Regions from separate parts of the Neobacillus sp. PS2-9 genome, predicted to be linked through region 2. Evidence: riboswitches for the same ligand, from Rfam matches in the RefSeq annotation. Region 2 holds a riboswitch; each other region holds the start of a gene.
The links. Region 2 has a riboswitch for cyclic di-GMP ahead of RCG25_RS21605 (anti-repressor SinI family protein). Riboswitches for the same ligand answer to the same signal wherever they lie in the genome.
Positions count from the first base shown of each region.

Region 1 (7,430 bases), 320 kb from region 2:
AGACTTGTCTAACCTCTAACATTGGTGAAGGAGTCGGACTTTCAAGCGTAATATCTATTAATTTTGGTTCTTTAACGAATTGATTGTTGTTCTTTTCTTGGATTCGATTTAATAGACCCATTCAATCAACCCCCCTACGATCGTTTCTTGGAAAACCATTTGGATATTGGATGACTTTTCTTCGTTTTCTGAGTAATTACGCTATTTGCACTTGATAATGACTCAGCCATTTTAAATATGCCTTTTGCAACATCAGATTTCGCATGTTTAATGACAAATGGAACACCAAGATTAATGGATTGGGAACAAATCTGAAAGTCATTAGGAATATAAATTGGGTTTTCTGCAGCCAATATTTTTGCTGCATCCTCTGCATTTATGACACTTTCCATATTTGCTCTATTTATAATGATTCTTACCCGGTCTTTAAGACCAAGGATGTCGAGCGTTTCTAAGAAAAGTTTTGTATTTTTTAAAGAAGCCATCTCTAAGTTTGTTACTACCAAGATTTGATCCGCCTTCTCAATAAAACGTATAGATTGTTCATTTAAGCCCACTGGTGTATCGACCACAACATAATCATGACCAGATAAAAGAAGATCTACTATTTTATTGGCTGCTTCATTTGTAACTAAGTCCGCAAATTCCGGCCTTTCCGGTGCAGTTAGTACGTCCACACCACTTTCATGAACAGCCAAATAATTATTGAGGCTGTGCTCATCAATAGAACCCATACCTTCTAATACTTCCTTAATGGTGAGAGAGAATTTTAAATCCATTGCTAGATTTACATCACCAAATTGGAAATCCCCATCCAAAATAGCAACCGAAACATTTTTCTTCCTTAGTGCTACCGCTAAATTTACAGTTAGTGTGGTACGACCAATCCCGCCTTTTGCACTGCAAACAGCAATCATCTTACCACGCTGTGGTTTCATATTTTGTTCTGCAGTTTGCATATTATCGTGGCTTGTCATGAATCGTCACCTTCCATTACTTATTGATTTGCCTTTGTATTCGTACCTTCATCCATTAACGGCCGTTTATTTAGAATGAAATGAATCTTACCTTCTTCCGAAGCATTAACTAGCTTTAGCGCATCCTCGGGTTTTAGTTCTAATGTTACTGAACTGTATTCCGTATAGGGCTCTTTCGTCTGTTCAGGCGTCTGCATTTTTCTACCCACTGCTAATACCCTTGCCTTTTCTAGCAAAATTACTGATTGAGGGATTGGTTGATTGGTAGCATCTTTTACTACTTTTGTGAAAACTACATCCACTTCATCCTCCGGCTCTATTAAATTGGAGACAGACTGATTTATGTTTACCCCTACTGTTACAGCACGGTACCCTTCCATGACTTTCCGGGATACATAAACCCCTTCTTCTTTCTCCGAACCAAGACGATGTGATAGTATGGGCTCCCCTTTTTCAATCATCGCTATTGCTAGTTTTCCTTCTGCTTCCGACACAGACTTTATCGTTTGTGGAAGTACATCTTTCGCCGGTTTTTGTACCACTTCTAATTTGTCTGCCGCAATTTTTTCATTTTTATCTATTTTTTCTTTTGCCACTACAACATCGGTCATCACGACAGTAGAAACCTTTTGTGTATTCATTTGCTTTGTATATTGAAAAAACAAAAATGTTGTGATCATTCCCATCACAAGTGATAGCAGTAATACCATCTTCGACTTCAATTCGCTTCACCTACTCCGTTAATCGTATGCTGTATGCTCCTCGGTCCAGCGCACCCACATCAAACGTCCCTGCTCCAGCCCTTTTTATAAAAACTCCTTTTATAGAAGTATCTGTCGAACTCATTGGATCTGTAATATAAAAATAGGCAAAACCAGTGACTTTTACCTGTTTTAATTGATTACTCGTATAGTTGTAAGGTTTATAAACCGGTACAAGCAGAATTCTAGAACAACTACGTAAACTGTAATCACCTGGTGGCTGTGTACAGCCATTTACCCGTTCATTTATTGCTGATCTTGTACTCCCTGCTATATTCCCTGTTTGCGTGTCAACGACATCGCCTATCTTTAGAAGTTCTGAATATCCGAATCTTAAATTTTGTTCATAGGTTTTTGCTCCAGGTCCACTAAGTGCCAAAATGCCGAAATTACCTGAAGATACTCCTGACGAGTCAACTTTTAGTTGGTAAGTTTTGTTATATTCAAGAACCACACTTTCGTCGATTCCTAATGGTGCAGCCCCTACTGCTTTTCCTATCACTCCTAGACCTGCTGTAGCTTTGGCTGTGACGTCTACTTTTTCGAAACCAAATAATTTCATAAACGTTAAGTTAACCGGTTTCGTTAACCGTGTGGTAACTTTACTTCCCATGTTAATATCAAGATTTGTTAACGTGCTAGTTGCCTTATGTGCATCTAAAATGTATTGAACCGTATTAGTAACCTTTTGTTCCGTATTCGGCAGCTCCTGTGCACCAGAAAGAACGGCTGCATTTGCAACCTTTTGTAACTTCGCTTTTTCCATATAAATAAGGCTTCCATCTATCGCCAGACCTGCCATGCATAGAATTGTCATTAGTGAGATTGCACCTAGAATGAGAACATTCCCTTTTTCATCCTTTAGAAATTTATTAAAAAAGTTACGCATTTTTATCCCTCACTCTACGCGAATCGTTGAACTTGTTTCGATGGCAAAATCTGAAGGGAAAAACTTAGAAATCATAGGAGTTAAAAAAGTCATTGGATACTTTAGCTTTACCGTTACATAGTCACCTGAATGCCTGACTGTATCTGCTGGAGTAATCGTCACCTGTAATTTTGTCTGATCCCCTAAATGGATATATTGGTGGGCGAAGGTTGAAATGTCTGCATCCTTCTTCCCGAGACCACCTAACCTAACCGTTTCCTGCGCAGCCATCTGCAAATGCGCATAGGAATAAATCACTCTACCAAAATCAAGGATTCCCACTAAAATTAATAGAAAAATAGGAACGATAAGCGCTGTTTCCACCAACGATTGGCCACGCTCATCCTTTTTCATTGGAAAAGAACTCCGGGAAAATATGCTTGATAGATAGCTCCCGCTGCAATAGCTACCCCGTAAGGTAGAGTTGTTTTCATCGAGTTGCTATCTTCCAATAGAGGAAGTCTTATCCCATGACGCAGTCCATGTAGCAGGTAAATTACTCTCTTTAACAGTCCTTTACGATAAAATAGAAATAAGATGGCCATGATTCCTCCTGCAAGTGCCATGTATATTGAAGCCATTAAAACAAAACTTATTCCTTTTATTCCACCGATTACAGCAAGAAGTTTCACATCTCCTGCACCCATTCCGCCTAGGAGATAAGGAATTAATAATATACCCAAACCAACAGCGGTACCAAGGAGGGCTTCTGTCAACCCGTGCCATCCCCCTGTAATAATATGAAACACCCATGCAATTATTAAAAAGGGAAATAATACCGCATTATAAATTTTACTTTCCTTTAAGTCGGTGATTACACAAATGATTAAGAGAATAATTAATAAATAGGTACTCCACATCCTTCTTTGTCTCCTTTCCTATTTGGTATCATTGCAAGAAAAAAGCCTCACGTTTAAATTGAACGCAAGGCTATGATGAATAGATAAGATCAGAAATTAATTTTTATTAACCTTCAGCGTTAGCACCAAAAATAGCTGTTTGAGCATCCTTAAACAATTGTGTAATTTGACCTTTTAATGCAACAAGAACTGCCACTACACCCACTGCAATTAGTCCTAAAACCAAACCATACTCAGTCATACCTTGTCCTTGTTCTTCAGTTAATAAAGCTTTCATTTTTTTCATCATTTGTAAAAACCCCTTTTCAATTTATAGTTAAATAGTTTCCAATTTTTGTTTCCGTTTTTTGAATCATGCCTGCTGGCAATTCTAAGACTGACTTTGCTCTTTTGTGATACTTTCCTACTGTTGCAGGCTTTACCGTTTCGTCCAGGCCTACAATTTCAAAATCTTCACTTAAGTAAAGGACATCGATGGAATAATTCATGAAGAATGTGTGAATGGATTGGCAGGGTTGGATTAACAAGCCGTGTCCTGCTGGTAAACTTTTCGAAAACATCAGCCCTTTTAATCTTTTAAAAAAGGTATCAGCTGTTGATAGATTGTTTGCCAGTTCCGCTCCGTTTGACAGATTCACGACTTTCACTTATTTCACCTCCGAATAAAAGAAATAACCCCGCCTTTACCGAAAGGGGGGTTAGTAAAATAGACTGCTAAATAGACATAGGAAACCTATGAGTAAATAGTAGTGCTAATATGAAACACCCTGTTCTTTCGGTAACTGGCTGGCGTAGTGCAAAAGCACCTTAGCCCCTTTAGCTTTGCGTCACTGATTTTCATCAGCTTTGCCTTTATCGAGAATCAGTGTTTGTTTGTCCGACTGATCTCTTACTCACATAATAAGACTTTTTCCTCTCTTGGAATATCCTACTAATATACTATTTTACGTCGAAATTTATAGGTATTTTTACCTATTTTCGACCTATGCCCTTATAAAATCGACATGAAATGCGAATATCATCCTCAATTTACCTCAGTTGCCAATTTATTTAGGCGAATCATTCACCATACAATCGCCCATACATATAATTTATAGATACCAATAAAAAGGATGTTGATCATGCCAGCCATTGTTGGAGTTGCACAGGTTATTACCCTTGGAAGCAGTTCAGTTTTCCATATTGGTGATGTGTATAAAATTATGCCATTTTCTACGGCCAAAACTTTCTCTGGAGCTGGTTCCTTTAATACAGGGGAGAGTTTACGTCTAAACAACAACATGAGTTCTACAAATACATCAGACCAAGATGGAATCGATCAACCAATTACCCTCAACGCTTAAAAAATGGGTGGTTTAAAATGAATTACTATATTCAGCAGTCAATTCAAATTAATTTCATAAGAATTGGAAGTATTTCCAATTCATCTGTTATGCAAATTGGAAGTGCTGGAATGATAAAACCTTCAGCATACCTATATAATACAGGGGGATTTACAGCCCCAGCTCCATCCCCCAAGCCAATTCAAGCTCTAGGAAGCTTAGTAGGTACACCAGCCGTTCCGTTACAGGCAGCTGTTAGAAAGCAAGACAACGCAGACGGAGACAACTAAACCTTTCAGCTATCTTTTTGGGTTCTTCGAGACTATCTATAGTGAGGTGATTTCATGTATCAGGATTATTCTCAATACCTTCAATGGCTGCAAATGTATATTCAAGCACAGGAAAAGAGAATCGTTACCTTGGAGGCTACTGTTCAAAAAATGCAAGAAGAAATGAAGCAAATAAAGGAGAAGCATCCTATTCGAGTCGATAAAATTGAATATAAATTTGATCAATTGAAGGTAGAAACTCTTGAAGGAACATTAAACATCGGACTTAATCCTTCTGACTTATCTGGAATTGAAGACTTTGCCGTTCAAAATCAGCAAATGAACGTCCCACCTCCACCGAAGGATCAAATGCAGCGATCCATGAAAATCGAAGAAGCAATTTACAGATATCTTGAGACAGATTTACCTTCAATAGTAGAAGCCACCCAAAGAGAATTAGATGTTCCACCGAATGAAGCTTATTTATCCTTTATCAAGCAAGATATAACGAAGCAACTTCCTAACCGAATTGAACATCATTTAAAAGCTAATCTACAAAACCAGCGGTCATCAGAAAATACAAATGTTGATGACTTAATCATTGAAGCAATCAAGCAGGAGATTAAGAATGGAGTATCCGTGTTTTTTACTAACCTGCCAGAACACGTGAAAGGGATGAAACCGGAATGAACTTTGAAGTCTATAACCGTGAGCTAATCGTCCAAAATATAAAAATTATTGGGGTAGCCAGCTCGTCATTAGTCTTGGTAGGCGATACGGAATCGATTCAATTAGCATCAACTTTTGATACACCTGCTGAATCCTTAATTATCGGTCCCTTTGTCCCACTGCAATCGGACGTGACTTGATTATGCTTGGCAGAACATCATGTGTAGATGCAATTAATATAGACATCGTCTCGTTTGCTTCTATCCTCCAACTAGGAGATTCCTGTATTATTAATGGATTTTCTAAAGCACTCGCTGTACAAAGGGAAACAGAGCAGTTTTATGGAAATGAAGGGGATCTTTTTTCCTATCCTGTCTATAGTGAGCCAATACCCTTCGAACCAGTAAACGAGGACCTTTTATTTTCTCAACATCACTTAAGCCCAGTTATTAAGGTTCATAACATTGACATCATCGCTATTTCATCCTCCTCGCTCTTACATGTAGGTAACAGCAAAGATGTTTCAATGGAGGTACGGGTAAAGCATATCAGACAGCTTCTGCCTGTTCCTAGAGAGGAAGACCAAGAACAAGGACAATGATCCACGCATAGGTTAAATATTATATGGAATCAGTCAATGAAAAGGATGTTTTAGATGCCAGCGATTATCGGTCCAGTACAAATCGTTAACGTAGGCGGGGGAATTGTGCAATTTGGGGATGCTTTATATATTTCACCGAAAAGCGGATCCAAAACAAATGCCGGTTCAGGAGCATTTAATACTGGGGGATTCATTATAACAAATAATGGATTAAGCGGTACGAATGTTCTTGATACAAACCTTATCGACCAGCCTATAGCGGGTAATAATTAAAAAATGAGGATGACTCAATGTCAGCCTCATTTTTTAATTAACTTATTTATTAACCTTTAAGATATGGGCTCCATCAAAGAAAAATAAATATCTTTCTACAACATTTCTTTTCCAAATCTGTTCAATCGCCCTTGTATATAAATTAATTTGCAGCTTGTAACGCTCTTCAAGGATAGGGCTTGCCTGTGAAAAACCACCTTTATACCTGTCTGTAATTCCATCTGATTTATAATCAATTAGTACCAAGCCATTTTCATCTTCAAGGATGCAATCAATAATTCCTTGTACAAAAACAGCTTCCTCTGAATCTTTCCAATTTGGATAAACTTCATTTGCAGGCAGTGAGAGTGTGAACGGGATTTCCCTATGAATAGCTTTCGCATGAAAATACCTTTGTCCCAGTTCTGAATGAAAAAACTGAACAATTAAATTGCTATCAATTACCTCCGCTTGCTCCGGGGTAAGCAGCTCATTATTTACCATCCATTCAAGTTGTTCCTTTATGGATTCCTCACTAAAAGGTCTTGATAGGTCCACATGCTGCATCACCATATGCATGGCTGTCCCCCGCTCAGCAGGGCTTAATTGTTTTTCCTGCATAAACTTAGGTCGCTTTGAGATGGTCTTCTTAAAATGCCGAACAAGTTCTGTACCGCTATGTTCATCCGCTATTTCCCTGCTGCGCTTGATTTCAGAAACCGATTGCTTTGAGCGATGGATTGCTGCGCTTGGATAAGAATATTCCCAAGTTAATCGGTCATGTATTTCCT
Region 1 is NZ_CP133269.1:3,992,349-3,999,778, forward strand. It holds gene RCG25_RS20030 (TadA family conjugal transfer-associated ATPase) at 1-121, opposite strand, end outside; gene RCG25_RS20035 (CpaE/TadZ family protein) at 135-977, opposite strand; gene cpaB (Flp pilus assembly protein CpaB) at 998-1,699, opposite strand; gene RCG25_RS20045 (pilus assembly protein TadG-related protein) at 1,710-2,627, opposite strand; gene RCG25_RS20050 (TadE/TadG family type IV pilus assembly protein) at 2,637-3,020, opposite strand; gene RCG25_RS20055 (A24 family peptidase) at 3,017-3,526, opposite strand; gene RCG25_RS20060 (Flp family type IVb pilin) at 3,633-3,815, opposite strand; gene RCG25_RS20065 (DUF192 domain-containing protein) at 3,832-4,173, opposite strand; cyclic di-GMP riboswitch class I at 4,301-4,387, opposite strand; gene RCG25_RS20070 (spore germination protein) at 4,648-4,869, shown strand; gene RCG25_RS20075 (spore germination protein GerPB) at 4,887-5,138, shown strand; gene gerPC (spore germination protein GerPC) at 5,193-5,807, shown strand; gene RCG25_RS20085 (spore gernimation protein GerPD) at 5,804-5,986, shown strand; gene RCG25_RS20090 (spore germination protein GerPE) at 5,989-6,387, shown strand; gene RCG25_RS20095 (spore germination protein) at 6,442-6,660, shown strand; gene addA (helicase-exonuclease AddAB subunit AddA) at 6,703-7,430, opposite strand, start outside.
Region 1: linked by a shared signal. The riboswitch ahead of RCG25_RS20065 (DUF192 domain-containing protein) and the one ahead of RCG25_RS21605 (anti-repressor SinI family protein) in region 2 are both predicted to bind cyclic di-GMP.

Region 2 (7,430 bases):
CCCCTCCAAAATTGATTCTTCTTTGTCATCTTAAACTCTCCTTAATCCTAGTTATTATCATTCATCTTTTTCAAAAAATAATGCCAAAGATTCCCTACGTTTATTTTGCGTTATCTCTGTTTCCTATGCAAGTCCGCGTACTCTTTTATACCCATTCTTTTACGAGATTAATCGTGTGAATTAAAGAGAAGATTATATTGACAGATCATTTTTAACATGAAAAGATGAGATATATGAATTCGGAAAGGGTGACCGAAATGAATCTATCAGAAAAATCGATTGAAAACGTGGAATATATGATTGAACAAATAAAAGAAAAACTTAGGGTATTAAACCTAGGGGCTATTAAACCTTCTCACTTTGATGAAGAAATGTACGAAGAATTAAAAGAGATTTATGAAATGGTACAAAAAAAGAACTCCTTCAGTCCGAATGAAATGCAGGCTTTAGTAGAAGAATTAGGAAGTCTGCGAAAAAAATAATAAATAGAGGTTGACTCCTTGGAGTCAACCTCATTTATTTTTGCTCTGTTAAGATGATAGGACCTTCCTTAGTAACGGCAAGTGTGTGCTCATATTGTGCGGAAAATTTCCCATCTACAGTTCTGGCGGTCCAGCCATTTGTATCCATCTTCGTTTGATATTGACCGATATTTACCATCGGCTCAATCGTAAAGACCATTCCCTCTTTAATTCTTGCCCCTTTTCCTGGCAGCCCATAATGAGGAACATCCGGTTTCTCATGAATCACAGCTCCTATGCCGTGACCAATAAAGTCTCTTACAACCGATAAACCTTCACTTTCCACATAGGTTTGGATCGCATGACCAATATCACCGATTCGATTGCCTACAACCGCTTGCTCAATACCTTTATATAATGCTTCCTTTGTCACTTTTAATAAATGCTCTGTTTCTTTAGAAATATTTCCTACCGCATAAGACCATGCAGAATCAGCTAAGGCACCATTATAATTGACGACCATATCAATGGTAACAATATCTCCTTCATTTAATGGCTCTTTTCTTGGAAAGCCATGGCAAATTTCATCATTGATACTTGCACATGTTGCATATTCATAGCCTTTATATCCCTTTTGCTCGGGTGTGGCCTTGTGTTCGCTTAAGAATTTATTAACAAACTGGTCAATTTCCCAAGTAGTTACACCTGGCTTAATTAATTTAGCAATTTCCTTATGACAGGCCGCAAGGATTTCTCCAGCCTTTTTCATCGCTTCAATTTCACGTTGTGATTTCAGGACAATCATTCTTTTCCCTGCCTTTTTGAATATTTTTATGTATAGTATGCTTTACGGTTCGCATTAAACTATATTCTCTTTTGGAAACACTATTAATAGTAACTCGAATCCGCCAATTTTTCAAAAGAACTTCTTACCCTTGGGCTTTTCAAGAGGACCATTTTATAATATTCACTATTTTGTCATATTCCTTCGTTCTTAATATGGTACTTTTTCATTCTTTTTGGTAGAATTAACGTATAAATATGTTTAATAGGTGTGTGAATGAAATGATTGGAGACCGCGTTAAAAAATTTCGCTTAGAAAAGAAGATGTCTCTTTCCGAACTTGCAGAGCAAGCTGGTGTCGCTAAGTCTTATTTAAGCTCTCTTGAAAGAAACCTGCAAAAAAATCCATCTATACAATTTCTTGAAAAAATTGCAGCCGTATTAAATTTACCCGTTGAACATTTTATCCATGAGCAAATTAATAAGGATGAGTTAGACAGTGAATGGATGAACTTAGTTAAAGAAGCAATGGGATCTGGCGTTTCAAAAGAACAATTTCGTGACTTCTTGGAATTTAATAAGTGGAGAATAAATCAAAATAGTAGTAACGAATAATTTTGTCTATAAAGAAGAAAAGCATTCTACAAAAGAAACCTCTTCTGTAGAATGCTTTTTTTAATATGTACCAAGTTAGTTCTTTTGACCATCTTGGTGAAGGAATTCCCGAACATCTGTAATAGATAAGCCAAGTTCCTTTGCTTCTAATATGAGCGCCATCCATTCCTGATCAATTACATCCACGTCTCTCTCTGTAATCAACATTATTCTCACCCCTAAAATACTTATCGTATTCCAGGTAACCCGGCCATCATAGCAAGCACCATGCCTACCTTAGATCCTCGGTTTTGCGTCCCTACTTTTCAACAGGTTTGCCCTTTTCTGTTCGTCCTACAACTTAAGTATTACATTCTTCCATTTATCCACTATTTGTTTAGGTAAAAATACTTAATACTAAATGATATGTTCATTATATCTAGTCCTTTTATAATAGGTTGTTGTTTTTTGTCTTTTTTTTATAATTTTCGAACTACTTTTATACACAAATTATCTTATTTTTCTACAAAAAATTCCTTTTACTACCATTTTCGAGAGAGGAAATTAAAAAAGGAAGGAAATTAGGTCAAATCCTCCCTTTAAAATGTATGATTATTTGTCGCCTTTTACTGCTGCAATAAGCGCACCTATTTTAGCATTGTGTTTTACTAGTGCAATATTTGCTTCTAAACTTGATCCTTCTGTTAGCTCTTTTACCCTGCTTAAGAGAAAAGGTGTGACATCTTTACCATGAATGTCCTTACTTTTGGCCTCGTTTAAAGCAACCTCTATAACCTTATTGATTACAGCTTCATCCATAGCATAGGGTTCTGGTATAGGATTGGCGATGACGATCCCACCTTGTAACCCTAAATCCCATTTAGCCTTCATTAACGCCGAAGCTTCTTCAGGGGAATCCACTCGGAAATTTACTTTATATGGACTTGTTCTCGTATAAAAAGCTGGCAGAATCTCTGTTTGATAACCAATGACGGGCACTCCGTTGGTTTCTAAATATTCCAACGTTAAGCCTAAATCAAGAATTGATTTTGCTCCTGCACAAACGACTGCTACATTTGTTTTTGCTAATTCCTGCAAGTCAGCTGAAATATCCATTGTTACTTCTGCTCCGCGGTGAACACCGCCAATACCACCTGTCACAAACACGTCAATTCCACCCATTTGTGCACAAATCATGGTCGCTGCTACCGTTGTGGCTCCATGTTTTTGTGCTGCGATTAAGTAGGGGAGGTCCCGCCGGCTTGCTTTCATGATCTCCTTACTAGTGGCTAAAAATTCTAAATCCTCTTCAGATAAACCAATCTTGATTTTCCCATTAATGATAGCAATGGTTGCTGGTACAGCCCCATTCTGACGGATAATTTCTTCTACTTCCCTTGCAGTCTCTACATTCTGAGGGTACGGCATCCCATGTGAAATAATCGTCGATTCAAGTGCAACAATGGGCTTACCTTCTCTTTTGGCTTTAAGTACTTCCTCAGAAAAGGACAGATATTCTTGGTTCATCGCTTGGTGACCCCTTTACTGAAGTATTTCTGATACGTTTCAAGTAAGGTTTTCTGGTTTAATTTGGGATTTACCGTTTCATTTGAATTTATGGTAATCAATGAACAGGAAAGACCAATTTTACATGAATCTTCGGTATTCAGCCCCTTAAGATAGCCAAATAAAATTCCGGCAATAAGAGAGTCTCCTGCCCCCGTTACATCTACAATCGGAACAGTCGGAGGTAGTAACGCCCCAGCTTCGCCAGCCTTTGTATAATAAATTAATCCCTTCTCACCTCGAGTAATAACTACTTTCTCCACACCTTTTTTCAAAATGACTTCAGCTGCTTGGTAGAAGTCTCCTTCTGATTTGATTTCTAGGTTAGATAACGCCTCTGCCTCTTTATGGTTGGCCACCAGCCAGGTTACACCTTCAAGGGATGCTGGGAGCTTTTCTGATTTCGGAGCGGAAACTGTAGCAATACAAATAGGCTTCATGAAGTTTTTACAGTCAGTAATTACTTGTTGAATGATTGTTTTTGGAAAGTTTGTGTCTAATAAAATCATTTTTGATTTTTCGATATAGGTCCATATATCTTCAAAAATGGATTCTTTCACTTCATCATATATAGCCATGTCAGCTAGTGCGATTTCCATTTCACCTAATGGATCAATTACGGCAGTATAAGTGCCGGTAGATTTTCCTTGTATGATTTGTGTAGGACTTACTTCCACAAAATTTTTAGTGTTCTCTAGTAGCCATTCTCCTTCAGGATCTGAGCCAACATAAGCAAACAGAGATGTTTTTAGACCTATCCGGCCTGAGTTTTCTGCTATATTTCTTGCGACTCCGCCCCGTGACATTGAGCTTATGGCTGGGTTTGATGTTCCATACTCCAACTGTTTAAGCGCCTGAATTTTACGGTCTACATTCGCTCCACCAATACAGAGAATATCAAAAATGATTGCTTCCTGTTTGTTCATTGTTAGCATCCACTCCTTAAGATCCTTTGTTAAGCAAGTCAAAATTTCATAATATTCCCTACTCATATAACTATTACGATACGAATCTTGAAAATCCTGTTAAAAAATAGAAAAACATTTTGCTATTTGAGTACACTGCTAAACAACAGTGATTTATGTTAATAAAATTTGTCTAAAATGTGACAGTTAACATATAATATAAACAACGTATAAATATACTAAATATTATTAATATTCAAAATAAAAGGTGGTGTTTAATGCTATGACTGTGATTCATGTTTTAAATTACTCAATTCCGATTGCGTTTATGGTGTTTGCTGGTTTTCTACTCGACCGTATGTGCAAACCGGACAAACAAGAAGATGCCTCGACTGGAGAGTCTCCAGGGGGAGAAATAAAATAAAGCTGGTGAAAAGTGTATGATGCTCACTTCCACCAGCTTTTTTTGTTAGCTTTATTAATTTGTATTGAACGAGAACGACCCTACGTTACCGGTTTTCCTTTTCCATACTCTCTTGGGGCTGGTAGAACACTTCTACGTTATCGGTTCGCCCTTTCCATACCTCTTTGGGGCTCGTACCTCTTCTACGCGACCGGTTTTCCTTTTCTACGAGGCTTAATTGCCTGGTGGAAATGAATTAGGTCGCTTAAACGAGGTCTATGCGACCGTACTGCTTGATGGAGAAGGGGTTTGGTCGCTTAGACGGGGTCTATGCGACCGTATTGCCTTCTAGAGAAGGATTTTGGTCGCTTAGACGGGGTCTATGTGACCGTATTGCCTTCTAGAGAAGGATTTTGGTCGCTTAGACGGGGTCTATGCGACCGTATTGCCTTCTAGAGAAGGATTTTGGTCGCTTAGACGGGGTCTATGCGACCATATTGCCTTCTGGAGAATGATTTTGGTCGCTTAGACGGGGTCTATGCGACCTTACTGCCTTCTGGAGAATGATTTTGGTCGCTTAAACGAGGTCTATGCGACCGTACTGCTTGATGGAGAAGGGGTTTGGTCGCTTAGACGGGGTCTATGCGACCGTATTGCCTTCTAGAGAAGGATTTTGGTCGCTTAGACGGGGTCTATGCGACCGTATTGCCTTCTGGAGAATGATTTTGGTCGCTTAGACGGGGTCTATGCGACCTAATTGCCTTCTGGAGATGGATTTTGGTCGCTTAGACGGGGTCTATGCGACCGTATTGCCTTCTGGAGATGGATTTTGGTCGCTTAGACGAGGTCTATGCGACCGTATTGCCTTCTCCATACCCACTTGGGGCTCGTAAAGACCTATTATGTTAATATTTTATTTTCTTCTGCACTTTTTGCTCATAATTTTTAAAAATGGCTGAATTTGTCTTTACTCCTCGTTTGGACATTAGTTGGTTAAACCGAAGGAGTTTTTCATTCAATTTCTTTTGGAGGCTTTCCTTCTCAGTGGAGTCATCACATTTCTTCAATAATCCCTCGATTGTCATCATTTCTTGCCGCAGCTGACCTTCCTCCTGAGTATATCCTGCATTTTTCAGCAATTTATAAGCCATACGGAGCTCCTCAGGAATTCCCGATAAATCTTCTAACTGCAATGGTTTACCCAATCCTGGTAGATTGTCGAATTCACCATCTTGATAAGCTTTTTTGATGCGATCTTCTGAGACAATGTGAAACAGATCCATGCTTTAGACCTCCTTATTATTACCATTTTCCCTATGTTAAGTATATCAAGTCACATCTGATAATTAAAATGGCAACCCCGTCCCATCCGTAATTATTTTTCGAAGTTTTGGGAATGCTACATGCGTAGATGAAAGGAGTGTTGATTTTGTCACGCGGAGAACATTTTAACCATAAGAACAAGAGTCATCCTGGTAATTTTCCACAAGATAGCTTAACGGAGAAAAAAGGAAAAGAAGCAGTTGGGGATGAAGAATTCCTGGTAGTAAGAGAAGCATTTAAAAATAGAGTCGAGAATGAAGAAGAATATCGCGGCGATACTGCCCGCTTGCTTTCAGAACAGGATCAGACAGAGTAAAAGGCGTGAGTTTTCACGCCTTTTTCGTTGCCCATTAATATTGTTCTTTTTCCACAGTAAATTCTTTTATAAAATGAGAAATCTCAATTTCTTTTAACCATTTGGCCGCTTTTTCGATATCCTTTGAGAACACCCGGTCCTGTTTAAGGGAAGCTACTTGCTCGCGTCCCTTTTCAAAGAACCTTTTCGTTTGAGTCGCCATTTTTTCAACACCGCGAATCTCAACCGCCTGCATGGCACAAATTAATTCAATTGCTAAAACTCTTCTAACGTTTTGAATGATTTGATACGCATGCCTAGAGGCAATCGTTCCCATACTCACATGGTCCTCTTGGTTTGCTGAGGATGGAATCGAATCCACACTCGCTGGATGTGCTAGTGTTTTATTTTCTGATACTAGTGCCGCCGCTGCATACTGCATAATCATGGCGCCAGATTGTAAACCTGGCTGAGGGCTTAGGAATGCTGGCAAATCATTTAATTGTGGATTCACTAACCGTTCAATTCTTCGCTCTGAAATATTGGCCAATTCCGCAACCGCAATTTTCATAAAATCCATCGCGAACGCAATAGGCTGCCCATGGAAGTTTCCTCCCGAAATGACCTTTTCCCCATCATCAAAAATTAACGGGTTATCGGTTGCAGCATTCATTTCTATTTCTAATTTTTCTTTTACATAATCCAAGACCTGCCATGAAGCACCATGGACTTGTGGAATACAGCGTAAGGAATAGGCATCCTGTACCCTTAATTCACCTTGCTGCGTTGTTAATAAACTATCACTTAAATAACCACGAATCCTTCGCGCTGTATCAATTTGCTGTTTATAGCCCCTTGCTACATGAACTTCTTCCGCAAAGGCATCAATAATGCCATTTAATCCTTCTATAGTCATAGAGGCGATCAGTTCGCTTTCAAACGCCAGCTGCTCTGCTTCTAGATAACCAACCACACCCATGGCTGTCATTGCTTGTGTCCCATTAATAAGTGCCAGACCTTCCTTCGCCTCTAATGTGACTGGAAGGATTCCCTCTTGTTGAAGCGCACTTATTGCTTCCATCTGATTTCCTTTATAAAAA
Region 2 is NZ_CP133269.1:4,310,388-4,317,817, forward strand. It holds gene RCG25_RS21585 (YtxH domain-containing protein) at 1-29, opposite strand, end outside; gene RCG25_RS21590 (DUF1128 domain-containing protein) at 258-482, shown strand; gene map (type I methionyl aminopeptidase) at 517-1,266, opposite strand; gene RCG25_RS21600 (helix-turn-helix domain-containing protein) at 1,527-1,859, shown strand; gene RCG25_RS21605 (anti-repressor SinI family protein) at 1,935-2,066, opposite strand; cyclic di-GMP riboswitch class I at 2,097-2,188, opposite strand; gene RCG25_RS21610 (pseudouridine-5'-phosphate glycosidase) at 2,451-3,365, opposite strand; gene RCG25_RS21615 (carbohydrate kinase family protein) at 3,362-4,330, opposite strand; gene RCG25_RS21620 (hypothetical protein) at 4,593-4,733, shown strand; gene RCG25_RS21625 (DnaJ family domain-containing protein) at 5,618-5,995, opposite strand; gene RCG25_RS21630 (hypothetical protein) at 6,142-6,351, shown strand; gene hutH (histidine ammonia-lyase) at 6,386-7,430, opposite strand, start outside.

Region 3 (7,430 bases), 1.3 Mb from region 2:
GAAGATTGCTGCGGCTCTAAATGAGCTAATACCAATGCAATCGTCTGCGGATGCTCATTTTGAAGAAAATGATAAATTTGCATGGCATCCACACGACGAGCAAAATCAAAGGGTTTCACTTGTAATTGTGTCGTTAAACGATAAATAATCTCCTGTGCACGGTCTTTTCCTAATGCCGACTCTAATACATCTTGCGCATAGCTAATACCACCCATTTGCAGGAAGTCTTGTGCAATACACATTTCATGAAATTCCTTCAACACTTCTTCTTTTTCTTTCTGATCCACCTTTTGAATATTAGCAATCGCGAGGGTTAATTGATCAATCTCTTCCTCAGGTAAATGCTTAAATACCTTGGCAGAGCCCTCCTTGCCCATCGCAATAAGCAATATCGCTGCTTTCTGTTTTCCAGTCAACTTTAGTGCTGTAGCCATGGGACTTAAACCTCCTCTTCATGTATCCAAGTTCTAATAACTTTTGAAAAATCTTCTGGTCTTTGCTCAAGCAGCTTTTTCAATTGACTCTCCACACTCATATCCTGCTCAGCAAAATAATCCGCTTCTTTAACCGGTCCTGATGTAGAAAAATCAAGTTCTTCTTCCATTTCCTCTTGTTTATGTTTTCTTCTACGTAATAAAAACCAAGTTAGTCCTCCAAGTAATAGGAGTCCTCCAGCAGCTACAGCGCCAATTAACAGCCAATTTTGTGCAGATGCACTTTCCACAGCAGTATTCTTTGCAAATGAATGAGGAAAAACAGTGATCCGCTGATCTATTTCTTTTTGGCTTAAATTTGGATGGCCAAGCGCTGTACGTACTGTATTCGCCACAATATTTTTAATATTATCTTGTGTGGCTTTTGATAATGTATTGGCTTTAGGTGAATCTGGCTCTACACCAACATTGATAGTAATATCCTCTATTTGATAAGGACTTTTTATGATTTCGTTATTAATTCTATTCACTTCATAATTGACCCTATTTTCAGACTCTTCATAATTGCTTTCGCCACCAGAATTAGTCCCAACATAACCAGGAACATCGGTTTCACCTGTTCCAACTACGCCACCAGGATTTGAACCTGTTCCATTGTAAGATTTGGAGGTTTTTTCTGAACTAATTGCAATTCCGTTATTATTATTATCGGTAGGCTTAACTAATTTTTCTTCGGTTTTGACTTTATCAAAATTCATTTTTACAAACGTGTGAACGAACACTTTATCCGTTCCAAGTATGTTACCTAATAAACTATGAAGATCCTGCTGAATATCCCGTTCAACATTTTGTTGTACTTTACGTTGTTCATCATATTTATCAAGTGCAGGGTCTTCATCATCTGATTCCGACAACGCTAGAGTCTCACTATATTGATTCATAATCGTGATGTTTTCTACTGGCAAGTTTGGGACACTGCGGGAAACTAAGGTATATAGCGCTTTAATTTGCTGTGAACTTAGCTTTGCACCTGGTTCAACCTCTACCATCACTGAAGCACTTGCTTTTTGTTCTTCTCCTTGTTGAACGAACACTGAATTTTCGGGTAAGGTCACAATGACCTCCGCATTTTTAATTCCAGCCACATGTTTAATCACTTCAGCTACTTGATTTTGCATCGCTTCACGTTCAAGAATATCGTACTGTCTGTCCGTTGCGCCAAAAGAGAGATTTTGACCAAAAATATCGTAGTTAATTTTGTTGTCTTTTGGATACCCCTTGGATGCAAGACTGACTAATAAATCAGGGGCATCTTTTTTAGGCACTTCTATACTTGTTCCCGTGTCGGAAAGTTTGTACTCTGTGTAGCCTTCCTTGTCCAATTCTGCTTTTATGTCCCCAACTTCCCTTTGGGATAATTGACCAGTGTATAACGGTACATATTGAGGTCGTGACGCAAAGAAGATAAAGGTAGAAAGGGCAACTAAAAGAAATAAAAATGTCCCTACGATGAGTCCTTTTTGTTTTGAACTTTTGGAGTTCCACCAACTGCCAAATAGCTCTCCTGTATGTTTAAGTTGATCTATCCATGATCGTTTCATTTCTCACCCTGCCTAGCTTTCTATCATTCTTTAAAATTGCATCCGCATCATTTCTTGATAAGCCTCTACTGCCTTATCCCTAATAGTAACGGTTAGTTCTAAAGCAACCTTCGCCTTTTGTGATGCAATCGTTACATCATGTATATTATCAATTTCCCCTGCCGCAGCTTTGACGGTTAGATCCGAGGCTTGCTTTACTGTATTATCGACGTTTTCCAAGTAACCTTTAAGCACGCCTGAAAACGAGTTTGATGTCGAACCCGATTCCACATTTTGAATAGGATTTTGATTAATTTTGATAAGTCCACTATTTATACCAGAAACGTTCATTTATGCTTCCCCCTAACGGCCTATTTCTAAAGCCTTTAACATCATTGATTTTCCAGTATTAAATGAAGTGACATTTGCTTCATATGCTCTTGAAGCAGCCAATAAATCTATCATTTCCTTTGATAGGTCGACATTTGGCATCATGACATAGCCATCCGCATTCGCATCAGGATTTGATGGGTCTAAGACCATTTTGAATGGTGTCTTGTCATTAACTATCCCTGAAACTCTAACACCTTGGAGCTGGGATTGTGATTGTTTTTCCATCGCCCCTTGTAAAATTTGGTTAAATGACTTTTCTCTTGGTTCCATCATCACCATTTTACGTCGGTAGGGTTCCCATTTTCCATTTACAAAAGATCCTCTTGTCGATTCTGCATTCGCAATATTGGAAGAGACAACATCCATTCTTAGACGTTGTGCGGTCAAGGCTGATGCACTAATATTTAACGAATCAAACATGTTCCTTAACTCCTTCCTTTAATCGCTATAGATAATTGTTGAAATTCACTGTTAATTTGTTCCGTAAGTGTGTAGTACCAGAGTGAATTTTTTCCCATGCGAGTCATTTCTTCATCGACATCTACGTTGTTCCCGCTGTTTTGCATGACGGTATTCGTATTCTCAACAACGCTTGCTGAAGGTATTATTGATGGTCTTCCAATGACCAAATGGCGGGCATCGGAACGATTTCCTTCAAAATTTGTTTGATTAGTTAAGTGTTTTTTCAGTATATCTTCAAAAACTACTTGTTTTGCTTTATATCCAGGAGTTTCAGCATTTGATATATTATTAGAAATCACCTGTTGGCGTAAACTGGAAGCATCTAATGCCTTTTGTAGGAGGTTAATATTAGTCAACTTTCTCCTCCTCCTTTCCACCTATAAAACTTTGACATTTTTCGATAAATATCAACAAATTATTAACATTCAATCATCAATATACTATAAAAAAGGTATTTAAATCTACACTTTTTTACATAGTAAAAGTGTGTTATAGGAACATTATGTGAATATCAAGCTTTTAACTGGCCAAAAAACTTACTCACCCCTGTAACCCAATGATTATTCAGATTAGTAGGGTCATTCTCCGCACCAACAGGGGCATATTTTCCAGCAATTTTAGTTATGCTTGTTAGCCCCATTCCAAGATAATTCTTACTTATATTTCGAGCCATATCCATAATACTTTCTTCAATAGAGGGATAGGATCTTAACCCATTTTTCCCCATCATTCCAGCAATGTTATTTTTAACATTGGCTGCTTTTGATGATCCGTTACCCGTTTCATGTTGAGCAATCGCTGCCAATAATGCTGGATCTACATTAAACCTTTTTCCAGCTTGAATAAATACTTCTCCCATACCTTTCAATTTTCCGCCAAGCACTTGATTAATTTTTTCTGCACCCATTGATTGAAAACGTAAAGATTCTGTTGAGTTAGACGCAAAAGAATCCATATCCATATTTGAATTTTCATTGGTAAAGGTCATGTTTTCTATAAAAGAAGGAAACGTGGGTTGGATGGAAGATGATGCATCGCCATTCATCATTTCATTTAAAACCGATGTAAAAAGGTTCGCAAATTCAGAATTAGTCGTCCCCATTTGTGAAGATAATTTTTCATTACGGGACAATGTACTAGTTAACATAGTTTTGGTAAACCAATCATCACCTATTTTCAATGGAAAGCTCCTTTCTTCTGCTTCAAATCTACTATTTTGATTCTCACTACATTTATACAGAAAAAGAAGCGTGACTACGATAATTGCATCCGTGGTCACGCACAAGTATGTCCCAAACTTGACAACATTTTTAATACGATTTCATTAAATTGCACCTTCTAAAATCTTGCTTACATCCCCTAAACATTCTTCTGTAAGCATTGAAATGCATGTTAGCTGACCATTTTCAATTTTCCCTTCTACCAGGACAATTGTATTGATATCATTTTCTTGTTTCATAGCCAGAATTTGTTTCCCCATGTAAACGACATTTTTCACTATATAATAGGAGCAATTGATTGGGTATCCAAGCGTTATTTTAATTGGATGCTTGAAAAACGGTTTCTTCTTTTTAAATTCCATTAAATTTAAAATCTTACTATTGGCACGTTCGTCTGTTTTAATTTGTTGCAGGAACATTCATTTTTCCTCTCCTTAACCGAATGTTAAAGAATATAAAAATAACCCCGCCTTTTTGAAGGGGGGTTAACAGACAAAAAATATCTTTCAGGTGGGTATAGAAGTCCTATACCTTTGTAGACATTTTATACCTAGGTAAAACACCCTATCTTTTAGGCAGCTGGCTGGCATAGTGATTTTCTCCTTAGCCCCTTTAGCTTTGCGCCACTGATTTTCACCAGTTTTGCCTTGATCGAGATTCAATGTTTTTAGTATCTAAATAATCTCTAATCAAATAATAGAATGTTTTAACAATATCGAATATCCGACTATTTTCCCATTTTTGTCGAATTTACTAGGTATTTAGTTCTAAATTATAGAATATTACGTAGATTTATTTAGAATCATGTCATAAATTGTCATTTATTCAAATTTTTATGACTCAATCTATTACTTTTTTACCTTTTAGAATCTAAAAAGATTCCATTTGTTTGCTTACTATAAGTCCTATATTGTTGAGAGACAAGTTTTTGCTTCTTTTGCTGATTAATAAGGCTTTTTGTTTCTTTGAGATTTTCATCTAGTAGAGGTGCCATTTGTTGATCTAACAAGTAAGTGTCTTTTAATAATTTCTGCTCATTTGAAGTATATACATAATTCTTTTCGTGGTTTTTTTGCGCATCCACTCTACTCATTAATGCCTGTCTGTCATTAAGTAGTTTTTCAAATTCCTCATAATTTTCTTCCTTTAAGGAACTGCACATCTCTAGTGTTACTTCATAAATACTTTTTAGTATTTCTTCCATTTTTATCTCAGACCTTAGCTTTTTAATTTGGCTTGTTTCATTGCAGTTGACCAGGTATCCGATAATTCGACAGCGAATCCTTCAACTTCATCTAGTATTTCCGAATTCTTATTAAGATTCGCTTCGATTAACCGGGATTTCATATAATCATACATAGTAAGTAATTGTTCCGCTACACTATATTCTTTTTTTAAGGTTATCATTAATTCACTTAAAATATCCTGTGCTCTTAAATTATAGTTATTGCTATCTTCAAAGTTGTTATTTTTTAGAGCTGATTTAGATAATCGAATAAATTTGATCAATCCTTGATATAACATAAAGGTAAGATCTTCTGGTCTTGAAGTTGTGACAGCTTGTTTTTGATAGGTTTGATAAGGATTTTTTAGACCCATATTTGATTACTCCTTTTTCTTTCACACATTTTCGTCTATAAATAATTATCGGATAAACTATGTAATAGTTAAGTTCTTTGAAAAAAAACATAACAAAAAATATAATAAAAAAAGATAGTCCATTTCAAGATGGAGTATCTTTTTTATAATTAGCTACCGACCTGGAGAACAATTCCAAACCCATCAATAAGATAGTTAAGTCTTTGATTATACGATTTGAGGTTTTGAATTTTAGCTGCATCCCCCAATTTATTAAATGCAGTAATTTCTCTAGCAAGCTTAGAAACTTCTAACTGTAATTCGTCATTTCGTTTTTTCTCTTGTCTTAGTTGCTGTTCCTTCTTAACTAGCTTTTCCTTAAGTGCTTCTTTTTCATGGTTAATTGTCGATTTCATTGTCTCAACTTGTTGAACAGCTTCCTGGTTTTGAAGGGCCATATTGGTTAATTGGTATAACCCTCTCAACATTTCATTTAGGTTAAGACCTGGAAGTTGTTGTACGTTCGTAATAAGCCCTGATAAAATATCGAGCAAATCAGTATTCTGTTCAGTATTTTGATAGGAAGCTTGAGGAACTGCAGGTACCTCATTAATTGCTTCAATTGAAATTACCGGTACGTTATTTTCGTTAATCGTTGTAAAATGAAGGGCTTTTTGATTTGATTTTGGCTCTTTTTCATTCGACTTTAATGTGGAATAATATTTATAGTTTACAGATTGATAGCCTCGGTTCAGCAGTTGTGCTGCCTCCTCTAATATCTCCGTAATATTCAGTGCACCCTCTTCTTGCCGGTCTTTAATATATTGAAACATAAAGGTAATTTCATTTTTGGTCCATTTACGATTCGTCTTTTTTGATTCCATGTTATTTTGATTATTTTCATTCATATTAAACATCATCAAATTGTTAAAATAATAAACTAATGATCCAGAAGTCAAATTGTTTTTATTCTCCAACTCATGAATGAAAGACTCTTCTGATTGTCCTAATTCCTGATTCGCAAATGCCTCTTTCAGCTCAGATAGTGCGGATTTTAAACTCATAAGAATACCTCCTACATGATTATTAGAAATGAACGATTGGTACAAAAGCAATAATCCTAAACAACAATAATACAAGCATCAAAATCATTTGTCATTTCAAACGCACTTTCGTTATCATTCTCTTACTATATGTATTCGATCTTATGAATTTTTTATGGGTGTCGTTCAATCAGAAAAATCTATTACAAGTATTTACATGAACATGTTAATTATATAAAATTTGTAATTATCTGTAAACACCTTATTTAAATATTAATAGAGGCTTTTTTAATAGAAAACAACAAAAAAGCCTCTCATTTTGAATTAAGAAGGCTTTTTTTATAAACAAATATTATCGTTCCTTTAAGCGGATTTGTCTTTGCTTTTCAAAACAATGCTGGATAATTTTCATTTGATCAGGTCGTTTGATTGAAGTGAATTCTAGAGCTACATATCTTCTTTCGATCTCTCTCATCAAACTACTTCGAATTACTTTTCCTTGAATTGGGACTTGTACTAGTTCCTTACTCCGTAAATCTGGAACGAATAAGGTACCAGCAATTTCTTCACCTTCATGAAATTGAGAATCTAGTTTACATGAAAATAGTACTCCTCCAGCACTAATATTGATGGTATGTAGTTCATTCCCTTCAATCAATAAACGTAAATTTGAATTCACTCGAACATTTTCTCTATGTTGGATTTTAATAATCTCATTTT
Region 3 is NZ_CP133269.1:3,024,806-3,032,235, forward strand. It holds gene fliG (flagellar motor switch protein FliG) at 1-434, opposite strand, end outside; gene fliF (flagellar basal-body MS-ring/collar protein FliF) at 440-2,035, opposite strand; gene fliE (flagellar hook-basal body complex protein FliE) at 2,066-2,365, opposite strand; gene flgC (flagellar basal body rod protein FlgC) at 2,378-2,827, opposite strand; gene flgB (flagellar basal body rod protein FlgB) at 2,833-3,225, opposite strand; gene RCG25_RS15340 (glucosaminidase domain-containing protein) at 3,381-4,049, opposite strand; gene RCG25_RS15345 (hypothetical protein) at 4,194-4,508, opposite strand; cyclic di-GMP riboswitch class I at 4,661-4,746, opposite strand; gene RCG25_RS15350 (flagellar protein FliT) at 4,946-5,293, opposite strand; gene fliS (flagellar export chaperone FliS) at 5,308-5,688, opposite strand; gene RCG25_RS15360 (hypothetical protein) at 5,838-6,731, opposite strand; gene RCG25_RS15365 (flagellar brake protein) at 7,063-7,430, opposite strand, start outside.
Region 3: linked by a shared signal. The riboswitch ahead of RCG25_RS15345 (hypothetical protein) and the one ahead of RCG25_RS21605 (anti-repressor SinI family protein) in region 2 are both predicted to bind cyclic di-GMP.